4 regions of the Aquabacterium olei genome follow, and region 2 is predicted to be linked to each of the others. Evidence: predicted binding sites of a transcription regulator. Region 2 holds the regulator's gene; each other region holds the start of a gene.
The links. The regulator FliA, encoded in region 2, starts transcription of late flagellar genes. The targets are predictions, from matches to a motif close to CTAAAGTTTNNNNNNNNNNNGCCGNTA.
Positions count from the first base shown of each region.

Region 1: motA (flagellar motor stator protein MotA) is a predicted target of FliA. The motif match lies at 1,583-1,609, and genes of this name have one in related genera.
Region 3: flgM (flagellar biosynthesis anti-sigma factor FlgM) is a predicted target of FliA. The motif match lies at 1,879-1,905, and genes of this name have one in related genera.
Region 4: fliS (flagellar export chaperone FliS) is a predicted target of FliA. The motif match lies at 1,095-1,121, and genes of this name have one in related genera.

Region 1 is NZ_CP029210.1:750,996-754,064, forward strand. Features, by position in the region: gene motB (flagellar motor protein MotB) at 1-441, opposite strand, end outside; gene motA (flagellar motor stator protein MotA) at 484-1,341, opposite strand; gene flhC (flagellar transcriptional regulator FlhC) at 1,630-2,166, opposite strand; gene flhD (flagellar transcriptional regulator FlhD) at 2,213-2,536, opposite strand; gene DEH84_RS03390 (fatty acid desaturase family protein) at 2,835-3,069, opposite strand, start outside.
Region 2 is NZ_CP029210.1:1,108,481-1,111,549, reverse strand. Features, by position in the region: gene DEH84_RS04920 (methyl-accepting chemotaxis protein) at 1-237, opposite strand, end outside; gene DEH84_RS04915 (methyl-accepting chemotaxis protein) at 406-1,776, opposite strand; gene DEH84_RS04910 (RNA polymerase sigma factor FliA) at 1,822-2,535, opposite strand; gene DEH84_RS04905 (MinD/ParA family ATP-binding protein) at 2,551-3,069, opposite strand, start outside.
Region 3 is NZ_CP029210.1:1,282,955-1,286,023, reverse strand. Features, by position in the region: gene recJ (single-stranded-DNA-specific exonuclease RecJ) at 1-1,088, shown strand, start outside; gene DEH84_RS05740 (hypothetical protein) at 1,123-1,503, opposite strand; gene flgM (flagellar biosynthesis anti-sigma factor FlgM) at 1,524-1,832, opposite strand; gene flgA (flagellar basal body P-ring formation chaperone FlgA) at 1,960-2,790, opposite strand; gene flgB (flagellar basal body rod protein FlgB) at 2,964-3,069, shown strand, end outside.
Region 4 is NZ_CP029210.1:2,995,908-2,998,976, forward strand. Features, by position in the region: gene fliD (flagellar filament capping protein FliD) at 1-1,031, shown strand, start outside; gene fliS (flagellar export chaperone FliS) at 1,216-1,626, shown strand; gene DEH84_RS13440 (flagellar protein FliT) at 1,623-1,970, shown strand; gene DEH84_RS13445 (flagellar brake protein) at 1,990-2,754, shown strand; gene hemC (hydroxymethylbilane synthase) at 2,801-3,069, shown strand, end outside.

The sequences.
Region 1 (3,069 bases), 360 kb from region 2:
CTTGGCCAGGCGGTCGTCGTTGGCAATCACCTCCTCGACCTTCTGCTTGAGCACGCGCAGGCGCTCGGTCTCGGCACGCGCCTGCTCGGCGCGGATGGCGCGGCGGCGGCGCTTTTCCTCGGCCGCGTCCGAGCTGCCCTTCTTGACCTGGCCCACGGTTTCGCTGAGGTTGTTGCCGCCACCCTTGACGATCGACGTGGCATCGCCCGCACCGCTGCCGCCGAAGAAGGCCACCTTCAACGGGCTGTTGAAGTAGTCCGCAATGCCCTTCTTGTCACCCTCGGTGGTCGAGCCCAGCAGCCACATCAGCAGGAAGAAGGCCATCATGGCGGTCACGAAGTCGGCATAGGCGATCTTCCAGGCGCCACCATGGGCGGCATGGCCGCCCTTCTTGATGCGCTTGATGATGATCGGCTGGACCTTCTTGGAATCACCGGCCATGGTGTGCTTTCAGCGTGTGCGGGGCAGGCAGCGTGATCGGGATCACTTCTTCTTCACGTGTGTTTCGAGTTCGACGAAGGTGGGGCGCTCGGTCGAGTACAGCACCTTGCGGCCGAACTCGATGGCCACCTGGGGCGCGTAGCCCTGCATCGAGGCCAGCAGCACGGTCTTGACCACCTGGAATTCCTTGGTGCCTTCGTCGAGCTTCTGCTCCATCAGACCGCCCAGGGGCTCCACCACGCCGTAGGCCAGCAGAATCCCCAGGAAGGTGCCGACCAGCGCGGATCCGATCATGCCGCCCAGCACGGCCGGCGGCTGGCCCACCGAGCCCATGGTGTTCACCACCCCCAGCACGGCGGCCACGATGCCGAAGGCCGGCAGCGCACCGGCCAGACGCGCCACCGCCGCGCAGGCCGCGTGGCCCTCGTGGTGGTGGGTGTCGATCTCGTTGTCCATCAGGGTCTCGATCTCGTGGGCGTTCAGGTTGCCCGAGACCATCATGCGCAGGTAGTCGGTCACGAACTCGATCACGTGGTGGTCGTGGCCCACGGTGGGGTACTTGCCGAACAGCGCGGAGTTGTGCGGGTCCTCGACGTCCTTTTCAATGGACATCAGGCCTTCCTTGCGGATCTTCTGGAGGACCTCATAGAGCATCGCCATGAGCTCCATGTAGCGGTCCTTGGTGTACTTCGAGCCCTTGAACAGCGGGCCGAACTGCCCGAGCACGGCTTTCACGGTCTTGGGCTGGTTGTTCACCAGGAACGCGCCCAGAGCGCCCCCGGCGATGGCCATCATTTCGGTGGGCAGGGCGTGAATGATCACACTCATGTTCCCGCCGTGAATGATGTAGGCGCCGAAGATGCAGCCCAGGCAGACGATGTATCCGATCGCGACGAACATGGTGGTGGGTCAGGTACTGATCATGTCGGCATCTTCAGTCAGCAGGGTGGCGGCCGATGCCGGGAACAGCGCCGCACTCCCGCTGCTTATCCCGCTCAGGTTTCACCTGGTGGCAAGCGCACCGCGTTTGCACCAAGCAAAAAGGCGGGCCCGAAGCGGGCCCGCCAAGAGCACGTCCGTCCTCGGTCGTGCCCAGAGGAGACAAGCAAAGCGCGATTCGCTGTCGAACCGCCTGGGTGGTTATCGGCGCGTGGACGGCAGACTTGAGGCCTGGCCGCCCCGGGCAGGTCAGTGCAACTGGATGCCGCCCACGGCCTTGCCCTTGCCGGCGCGCGCCGGCGGGTTGCACAGGCCGCACACGAAGTGGCGGGCCATCTCGTGGGGATGCGTGACAAAGTGCCCACCGCATTGGGTGCAACGCGTCAGGCTCAGCATGCCGGTGTCGATGAATTTGACCAGGCGCCATGCGCGGGTCACCGACAGCAGCGGCTCCAGGCCCTGCACCTCGGTCTGCTCCAGGTAGAGCTGGTAGGCCTTGATGATGGCGTCGATGTCATCGATCTCGGCGGCCTTGTTCAGGTATTCGTGGATGTTCAGGAACAGGCTGGCGTGGATGTTGGGCTGCCAGGTCATGAACCAGTCGGTCGAGAAGGGCAGTTGCCCCTTCGAGGGGGACTTGCCCGCCACTTCCTTGTACAGCCGCAACAGGCGCTCGTACGACATGTCGGTTTCCGATTCCAGCACCTGCAGGCGGGCACCCAGTTTGATGAGGGTGACGGCCCGTTCGATCTGCTTGGCTTCGGTCAGCAGGCTCTTGTTGCGCATGGCGGTTCCTTGCAGGCGGTGGGCGGGTGACGATGGGGGCCGAATCTCAGGCGGCTTCCTGGTGGCGGCCGGCCATCAGGATCGAAGCATGCAGACGGCTGACGGCATCGTTGGCCGTGCCCTTGCCATGGTTGGTCAGCAGGGCCCACACCAGGTCATCGTCGACACGCATGCGGCAGATCAGCGTGTTGCTCGACGCGATCTTGAGCACCTGGGCCGGGGTCAGCAGGTTCAGCAGCGACGCGGTCTCGTCCGAGATGCCCAGGCGGAACAGCGCCTGCTCGCGGTCTGCGCGGATGAGGCTCTGTGCCAGCATCAGGTACTGCAGGTTGGCTTCGCGGATCTCCATCAGGACTTGATCGTTGGTCATCTTGAACTCCTAAAGGTTCTGGAAGGCGGGCTTGTCGGTCTTGTTTCGCCGATGGGTGTCGGCATGGGATGGATTCTGGTGACCGGGGCCGGATTTCTGAATAGGAGCGGCGCTGTAAGCCGCGTCGGCTGAGGACTGCATGCCGTGTCAGAAAAAACCTGACAAAAGCGATTTGAAGGGGGGTGATGCAGGGCCATTTCCCGTCGGTGCGGGCCCGAAAGGCGAAAAGGCGGGCCAATGGCCACGCCTTTTCCTGCTTGCATCGGGCGCGCGGTACCGGGCGCCCGGGCGGGGTGAACTACTCCGCTGCGATTGGTTTGAGGGCGATGTGCACAGCCCGTTGCGGCCCGCCCGGCAGGCTGTAACGGGCGATGCGCTTGAGCACCGTCCACAACTGCCGCGCGAAGCTGCCGGTGTGGTACGGCACGCCGTAGCGGGCACACACGGCCTGCACGCGCGGGGCGATCTCGGCGTAACGGTTGGCGGGGATGTCGGGGAACAGGTGGTGTTCCACCTGGTGCGACAGGTTGCCG
Region 2 (3,069 bases):
GTGGATGAGCAGCGCCACCATGGCCATGCCGAGCACCGGCAGCACGCACTGGCTGAGCGCCTGGCCATTGGAGGCGCGGGACACCCCCAGGCCGGCAAGCAGGATGAGCAGGCCGACCGTGAAGGTCAGCGCCAGCCCCCCGTAGGACACGGTGTAGGCGAGCGCCCCGAGCCAGGTGACGCCGATGGCTACCAGCACGACGGCGTCAGAGCCGCGATACCAAGGGGATGCAGGCAACGAGGAGACAGAAGCGGGCAAGCGTGTAGACATGATGAGGCCCTCTTCCGAAAGGGACGACGGCCTCATGTATTTCGGACAAACCCGCACCAACTTGAGTGAATATGCAACATTTTGAGACGTTGCCCAAGCTCATCCGACGTGTCACGCTCCAGTCCGGAGCAGTGATCAGAACCGGTAGGCGAGGCGCAGGCCACCCCAGTGTCGCCCTTGCACCACGATGGGTGCGGCCGCCTCTTTCAGCAGCACGAACTGACCACCGCCCATGTCCCGGCGGTAGGTCTGCAGCAGGAAGGGGCGCTGGTTGCGCGCCGAAGCCAGACCGGTGCGGTCGTTGAAGACGCGACGCCACCGGCTGTGCGCGGTGTTCCAGGCGACATCCCCGGGGCGCTGCGGATGGCAGTAGGCGCGGTTGTGGGTCGAGATGTAGCCGTTGCGGTCGGCCGCAATGCAGAACACCACGCCGGGCAGCGTGTTCAGCACGGGCTCCTGCACCTCGGGGAAGAGCTCGTCGGTCAGGCGGTTGAAGCGCGTGAGGTGCTGAGCCGGGGCGCTGCCGGCGACCGGCTTGTAAGCCTCGTCGAACAGGTCGGCCAGGGTCACCCGCCCGGCGGCCACGGCCGCTTCGAGCGCCTGGCTGATGCGGGCGGCGGTCTGCTGGGCCAGGTCGATGTAGGGGGAGTCGGCCGTGCGCACGCCGCACGAGGCAAGGTGGTCCATCAGCCGCTCGGACACGCCGAGCACGCTCTCGCTGCGGCGCACGGCCACGTCGAGCACGTCGCGCGTCTGGCGGACCTCGCCTTCCATCACGCCCACCTGCTCGGTGATGCCGCTCGAGAGGCTGCGGCTGGCGTCAGCCGCACCGTTGATGCGTTGCACGCCCTGCTCCACGGCCTGCAGCGCGTGGTGGAAGCGCACGCGGCCATCGCTGGTGCGGGCATCGGCTGCGGCCGAGTCACTCAGGTCGCTGGCCAGCGACTGGATGCGCTGATCCAGTTGCGACACCGTGCTCATGATGGCCTTCGAGATGGATTCGACCTGCGTGGAGAGGTCCTTGACGGCATCGGCCACGACCGAGAAGCCGGCCCCGGCCTCGCCCGCGCGCTTGGCCTCGACGGAGGCATTGAAGGCCACCAGTCGGGTCTGCAGGGCCACCTGGGTGATCTGCCGGGCCGCATCGGAAACCTGATGCAGGGTGTCGACCACACCGGCCACCTCGCGACCGACGTGGGCCACGCTCTCGCGTGCCTGCTGCATCGCGCCCTGGCTGCCGTGCGTCTCGACGCTGATCTGGTCCTGCGAGCGGACGATGTCCTGCAACTGCCGCAGCAGGTGTGTCAGGGTTTCGGACTGACGGCGCGCAACAGCGGCCGTGTCTTCGAGTGTGCCGCGCAACTCGGCGGCTTCGCGACCGAGGCCGCTGGTGTCTTGCTGCAGCGTCTGGGCAAGAGCATGAACCTCACTGCCAGGCCCTTGAGTCGGCTCGACAGACGCAGGCTCGACGGAGGCAACGGGCTTGCGACGGAAGGACATCAGCATGGGGCACCTTGGAAAGAGGGCAGGCGGGAGGGGATAAAAGACGCCTTACCACTCGCGCAATTTGACCCTCAACCGCGCGATCGACTGACTGTGCAGTTGGCAAACCCGTGATTCGGTCACGCCCAGCACCGCGGCGATTTCCTTCAGGTTCATGTCCTGCTCGTAGTACATGCTCATGACGTACTGCTCGCGCTCGGGCAGGAGCTTGATGGCCTCGACCAGGGCGTGGCGCATCCGGTGATCCTGCAGCAGACTCAGCGGGTCATTGCCCTCGTCGGCCACGTGGCGGTCCAGGTAGTCGTTGTCGCCGTCCTCGCCGCTCATGTCCTCGAGGTAGATGAGCTGCGTGCCGCGGACCTTGCCGAGCATCTCCTGGTAGTCGCCCAGGTCCATGCCCATTTCCTTGGCGATCTCGCTTTCCTGCGGCGCGCGGCCCAGGCGCTGCTCCAGCCGGTGGACGGCGGACTCGATGTCGCGTTGCTGCTTGCGGGTGCCTCGGCTGAGCCAGTCGGCGCCGCGCAACTCGTCGAGCATGGCACCGCGGATACGCTGGGTGGCAAAGGTCTCGAACTGCACGCCCTGCCCGGCATCGAAGCGGTTGAGGGCATCGGTCAGGCCGATCATGCCCACCTGGATCAGGTCGTCGATCTCGACGTTGGCGGGCAGCTTGGCAATCATCTGATGCGCCAGACGACGCACGAGCGGGCTGTACTGACGGAGCATCGAGTCGAGGTCGAGTCGTCCTTTGGCGGTGTACATGCGGGCTCCGTGTTTTCAGTTGATCGCGGGGGTGGCGCACGTTGGCAGCGCAGCCCCGGGGGACATCAGGTGGTCGAATGCGGCGTCGCTGAGCGCGTGCTGAAGGGCACCGCGCAGCAGGGTGGCCGCCAGTTCCTGAAGACGGCCGGTGGGCTCGACTTCGGCCGGTTCATTGGCATCCAGGCGCACCGTGCTGCGCTGCGCCATGCCGAGGAAGGCATCGGCGCACTGCGACAGGCGGTGCGCGATCTCGTCGGCCAGCGGCGATGACTCGGGGGCGCACACCAGCAGATCGTAGGTGGGCCACCCGCCGCGCTGCCCCAGCAGCTTCACGGCGGCGTAGGCATCGCGCAGGCTCTCGGCCCGATCACGGCTGTAGACGAGGGGCACGACGTGCTGGCCGCGGGCCCGCTCGGCAAACAGGCGCACGGTTTCGCTGGCCGTGGCGTGCACAAGGATGACGTCGGCCTGCGGCGCGGCTTCCGCCAGGGCGTCGAGCAGGGTGGCGCATGAGCCCTTGGCATCGACATGGCG
Region 3 (3,069 bases), 170 kb from region 2:
AACTGCGACAGCGCGGCGCGTTCGAGGCCGCGGCCCAGCCGCGCATCGACACCCTGCTCGATCTGGTGGCCCTGGGCACCATTGCCGACGTGGGCCGACTGGACGACAACAACCGGCGCCTGGTGGCGCTGGGCCTCAAGCGCATCCGGGCCGGGCGCATGCAGCCCGGGATGGCTGCGCTGTTTGCCGCTGCAGGCCGCGATCCGACGCGGGCCAGCAGCCAGGATTTCGGCTTCTCCATCGGCCCGCGTGTGAACGCAGCAGGCCGGCTGGCCGAAATGGGCCTGGGCATCGAGTGCCTGAGCACGGACGATCCGGCCCGCGCCGAGGTGCTGGCGCGTCAGCTCGATGTCATCAACCGGGAGCGCCGCGACCTCGAAGGCGGCATGCGCGAGCAGGCCGAGTTCATGCTCGAATCCCTGATGCCCGAAGGCGACCCGCCTGCCGCGCTGGCCCTGTTCGATCCGGCCTTCCACGAAGGGGTGGTGGGCATCGTGGCCTCCAGGCTGAAGGACCGGCTTCATCGGCCAACCTTCGTGTTCGCCATGGGTCAGGACGGCTGGCTCAAGGGCTCGGGCCGGTCGATTCCCGGCTTCCACCTGCGCGATGCGCTGGACCTGGTGGCCAAGCGCCATCCCGGGTTGCTGAAGCGCTTCGGTGGCCATGCCATGGCGGCCGGCTGCACCATTGCGGAAAGCGATTTCATCACCTTCAAGACTGCCATGGCGCAGATCGCGGAAGCCGGCCTGGACGCCAGCCTGTTGCAGCGCCAGCTGAGCACCGACGGGCCACTGGACGCGCAATGGTTCACACCCGAGGCGGTGCAGGCGCTGGATGCGGCAGTGTGGGGGCCGGGCTTCGATGCGCCGGTGTTCTGCGACCAGGCCGAGGTGCTGAACCAGCGGCTGGTGGGCGAGCGCCACCTGAAGCTGAGCCTGCGCGTGCAGGGCCACGTGCGCGACGGGATCTGGTTTGGTCGCACGGCCCCGCTGCCCGCGAAGGCTCGGCTGGCTTACCGCGTGAGCCTGGACGAATTCCAGGGGCGGCAGCGCGTGCAGTTGGTGGTGGAAGGGGCCGTCGAGGCCTGAGCGCGGCGGCGGGCCCGCCGCCAGCCCGCTGCGTCTAGCGGTAGGCCTTGAGCGCCTGCGCCGCGGGGCTCGTGCCGAGGGCGCCATAGGTGTCGGCCTGTTCGCGCGGCAGCAGCACCTGCAGCGTGCGCTCGAACGATGAGGCCGCGCGCTGCACATTGGCACCCAGGCCTTGCACACGGGTGCGTGCATTCATCAGGCGGCGTTGCAGCACGGGGTCAAGCGCACCGAGGTCCGGCTGGCCGGCCGCCCGCAGGGTTTCGGTCAGGGCCTGCTGAAGCCCGGTGCTGGCCGCATCGAGCGCATCGGGTGCGCCGGCAGCCAGGGCGGCATCCAGCGCATCAAGCTGCTCTTCGAGCAAGGACACCCGCTGGGCCAGCGCCTCAGCGGGTGACAGGCTCGCGGCGCCCGACATGGCAGAACCCGTGAAGGACATCAGGCAGCGCGTTGCAGCAGGTCACGCGCGTTGCTGATGAGCTTGTCCGCGATGACTTCCGGGTTGACCTTGTAGGTCCCGCTGTCGATGGCCGATTTCACCTCGGACACCTTGGCGGCGTTGAAGTCGCCCGTGTCGGCGGCCGTCATCAGGCCCGCTGCGGTGGACGAGAGCGTCACCTTGGTGCTTTCGCCGACGCCGCCATCCAGGGAAGCGGTCTTCCCCGGGGTGGTGGTCGAGGTCGCGCCCTCGGTTCGCTGGGGCGCCCCGGCGCCAAGCGCCTTGTCGAGTGGGTTGCCGATTTTCATGATGCACTCCTTGTTCCCGAGGTGTCTCGGGTGGTCACATCCGTCTTATCGACGTGAGACGGGGCGACTTTAATGTCTTCCACGCCGCTTACCCCCTGAACAAGGGGCCAAAACGCAACCATCTGTTTCACAGCCTCAACTCCGCTGCACGCTCGCCGACCGGCATCGCACACAGCATCTTCCCGTTTTCGGCACGGATGCGCGCACATTGACCCTCATCGCCAGGGGCCATTGCCCGGCCTTCTGCCTGCACGCGGAAGCCCGGGCCCATCAGATTCACGGTGACGGTGTCGCCCGGGCTGAACCAGCGGCGGGGCTTCACGTCGTCGGCACGAATGGCCTGCCCGGCCTCGACCGCCCGGCTCAACGAGCGGCCGATCAGGGATTCAGGCTGCGTCACGGCGGGCGCGGGGCGGGCGGTCAGATCGACCTCCGCCAAGCTCAGGTCGCCTGCCGTGAGCGGCTCGCCGGGTCGCAAGGCGGCGGCGGCCACGACGGCGGGCGCCCAGACGCGAACCGTCACGGGCCAGAAGACATTCCAGTGCACGCTGCCCTGCTCACAGCGCAGCCCGACGCGGGTGCGGCCCCACAGGCGTGCGCCTTGCGGCAAGTAGGCCTTGATACGGGCGCATGGCGCGAGGCGCAGGCGCGGGTCGAGTTCGCCGAGCTCGAAACTCACACGCCAGGGCAGTCGCTTGTCGGCGGGGGCCACCCGTTGCTGGGCCAGCAGCGCATTCACTTCGGACTGCAGTGCCGCGGCGGTTTCATGTGGTGCGGTTTCCTGCGGTGCGGTTGGCTGCGGTGCGATGGCCTGCGGCGTGGCCCAGGCCACACACACCAGGGCCAGACTCCAGGCACCAGCCAATGCCGCGCGCGACAGCCAGCAGGTCAACGAGGCACGCCACCACGAGGACGGGGCGGCGGTCGTTGAACAGGCAGGGCGAGACAGGGCGGACATGATGGACCGAACTGTAAGGAGTGGCCGCCACCACCGCTGCGCGAAATGCCGGTCGAAACGCCCCTTATTCCGGCTCATGTTCCGGCCCGTGCGGCCGCACCATCGGCACCAAGCTCAAGGCCCCCATCAGGCACCGGATTGCCCGGCATGCCAGGCGGCCGGAGGTGCCCACGATGTTGAACCGTTTGACCGACTCCTTGAACTTTCAGGCCCAGGCGCTGACCCTGCGGTCGGAACGCCAGCGCCTGATCGCCAGCAACATCGCCAACGCCGACACGC
Region 4 (3,069 bases), 1.9 Mb from region 2:
TCAGCGCCGTCAGCGACGCGGGTGCGCGCCCCGGGCAGTACGCCGTCAAGGTGACGCAGCTTGCACAAGGACAGGTTTCCAGTTTCTCATCGCTTTCCACCCCGGTCGCACTGGCGGTGATGCATGTCGAATCGGGCAAGTGGGATGCAGCGCAGTCCACGTTCGCAACCAACCCGAACTGGCCCAAGGCAAGCATCACGTTCGGGCCGAAAGACACCTCCATGGAAGAGGTGCGAGACCGCATCAATGCTGCGGGCGTGGGCGTGCTGGCAACCGTGGTCAGTGATGCGACCGGCACGCGCCTCATCCTCCGCTCCACGGGGACCGGCGTCATGCAAGGATTCCGCACCACGGCGGAGTCGACCTCCGGGGCGCGAGCCAGCGAGCAGATGCCGATGGACGACGCGGCCGTACAGGCCCTGGCCAGCGGTTGGGGAAGTGTCCGCCTGGAACAGCCTGCCCGGGACGCGCAGATCGAAGTGGACGGCCAATCTGTCAACAGCGCAGATGGCACAGCGTTTCACGCACAGACGGGGCTTTACCTGCGTGCCAATCAAGTCACCGAGCGCGCGATCACGGTCACAGTGGAACCCGATCTGAGCGCCATGCAGGAGGGCGTACAACGCGTGGCGAGCGCCTTCAATGCGCTGCGAGAGCAACTTGAAAGCCCCGAAGCAGCGAACCTGTCACGCGAGCGAACTGAGGGCGCGCATGCTCTCCTTGATGCCGTGGCGAAGGTGGTGAATGGCGCGCGGGGAGGCTCATCACCCCGCCTCTCGGAATTTGGCATCTCGCTGGACACCTCGGGACGCATGGCGCTGAACAACGACGTGCTGGCTCAATCTTTGAGCCAGTCGCCTGACAGACTGCGGGACCTACTGAAACTGAACGCGCTCAACGCCCCGCCATTGGATCACGTCGAAGTTCCTGTTGCCCCCGATGCTCGTGTGGAGGCGGGCTCACCCTCCTCCGCGATTGCACGACAGCGCTGGCTGTCTCAGTACCGCCTGGATGAGTTCGTCAGCGCCTGACGCTCGGCTGCAAAACGGGCCAAAAAACCCGTCATTTCAACAGCTTCAAGGTGTGACAAAGGTTCAAGCTCTGCCCGGTCGAGGCCGATAAACAAGCAACGCTGTTGATCAGCTCCACCGACAGAGACGCAAGATGTACCCATCAGCACGAGGCTTCAGTTCCAGCATGTACAGCACGAGCAACATGAGCCAGATGTATCGACGCATTGACGTCGAGACGGGGGTCAGCGGCGCATCCGGTCACCAGCTGACGCTCATGCTGTTCAATGGCGCGCTGGACGCCATTTCCCAGGCAAAGGGCGCCATGCAGTCCGGCCAGATCGAGGCCAAATGCGCGGCCATCACCCGCGCCATCCGCATCGTCGACGAGGGACTCAAGGCGAGCCTCAATCCGGCTGCTGGCGGTGAACTGGCCGGCAACCTCGCCAACCTCTACACCTACGTCGCCACCCGACTGATGTCGGCAAACCTGCGCAACGACGCGGATCTGCTCGAGGAATGCACGCAGCTGCTGACCCCGCTGCGCGACGCCTGGGCCGCCATTCGCCCGCAGGAAGCTGTGGCCGTGCACGCCCAAATGGAGCTCCGCGCATGAACGCCCCCGAAATCCTCGGCCACACCGACGAAGAACTCTTCCACGGCAGCCTGCTGGGCTACTACGAAGCGATCGAGACCGCCAGCCACGACATGCTCAACGCCGCCCGCAAGGGCGACTGGGACACCGTGGTGAAGCTGGAAGGCGCCTGCGCCGTGCTGATCGCGCAGCTCAAGCACGCCTCGGAAGAGCACCCGATGGGCCCGTCGGAACTGGCGCTCAAGACGCGCATCATGCAGCGCATCCTCGTCAACGATGCCGAGATCCGCAACCTGGCCGAGCCCTGGATCAACGACCTCAGTCGCATGATGGGCAACACCACCGATCCGACGAAGATGCATTGAGCCCTCGGGCTAATCCGACATGGACACCCGCACCCCTTCCACGCCCGCATCCCGCGGGCGTGTTGCCGATCTGGACGACTTCCGCATCACGTCGGCCGTCGAGATTGCAGCGCTGCTCCGCCAGATGCACGACGAGCACGCGCTGGTCACATTGAGTGCGCCGGGCGGCGCCAGCTACACCACGGTGCTGCTGACCATCGACCCGCAGCGCCACACCGTGACCCTCAGCGCCGAAGAGGGCGATGCCCGCATCCAGGCCCTGCTGGACAGCAACGAGGTGTCGGCCGTGGCCTACCTCGACAGCATCAAGGTCGAGTTCGACATGGATGGGCTCGTGCTCGTGCACGGCACCCAGGGCAGCACGCTGCACGCCAGCCTGCCGACCGTGGCCTACCGCTTCCAGCGCCGCGCCGCCTTCCGTGTGCAGCCGCTCGCATCGAGCACCCCCCTGGCCCGGCTGGTTCACCCGGCTCGGCCCGATGCCCCGCTCGTGTTGCGCGTGCTGGACGTCAGCCTGCATGGCGTGGCGCTCCTGTTGCCGGCCGATGCACCCCTGGTGGCCGCGGGCAGCCGCATCCAGGCTGTCGACCTGGAGCTGGACGAGGAAACCCAGCTGAGCTGCGACCTCATCGTGCACCACGTGACGGCCCTCGGCACGCAGGGCCCGGCGCACCGACTCGGCTGCGAGCTGGCGGGCATCGACCCGCGCGACCGCACCCTGGCCCTGTACGTCAACCAGACGCAGAAACGTCGGCTCGCCACCTTGGGCAGCATCAAAGGCTGAGCCTGCCTTCGTGCCCGCTTGGCCGTCAGGCCCGATAATGCCGGGCATGAGCACCACCGCCTTGTCCCCCTGGGTGATCGCCACCCGTGAAAGCCGCCTGGCCCTGTGGCAGGCCGAGCATGTCCGTGACATCCTGTCGCGCCGCTTCGGCCGGCCCGTCGACCTGCTGGGCATGACCACCCAGGGTGACCAGATCCTCGACCGCGCCCTCTCCAAGGTCGGCGGCAAGGGCCTGTTCGTCAAGGAACTCGAAGTCGCGCTCGAAGAAGGCCGGGCGCACCTCGCTGTGCATTCCTTGAAGGATGTGCCCATGGA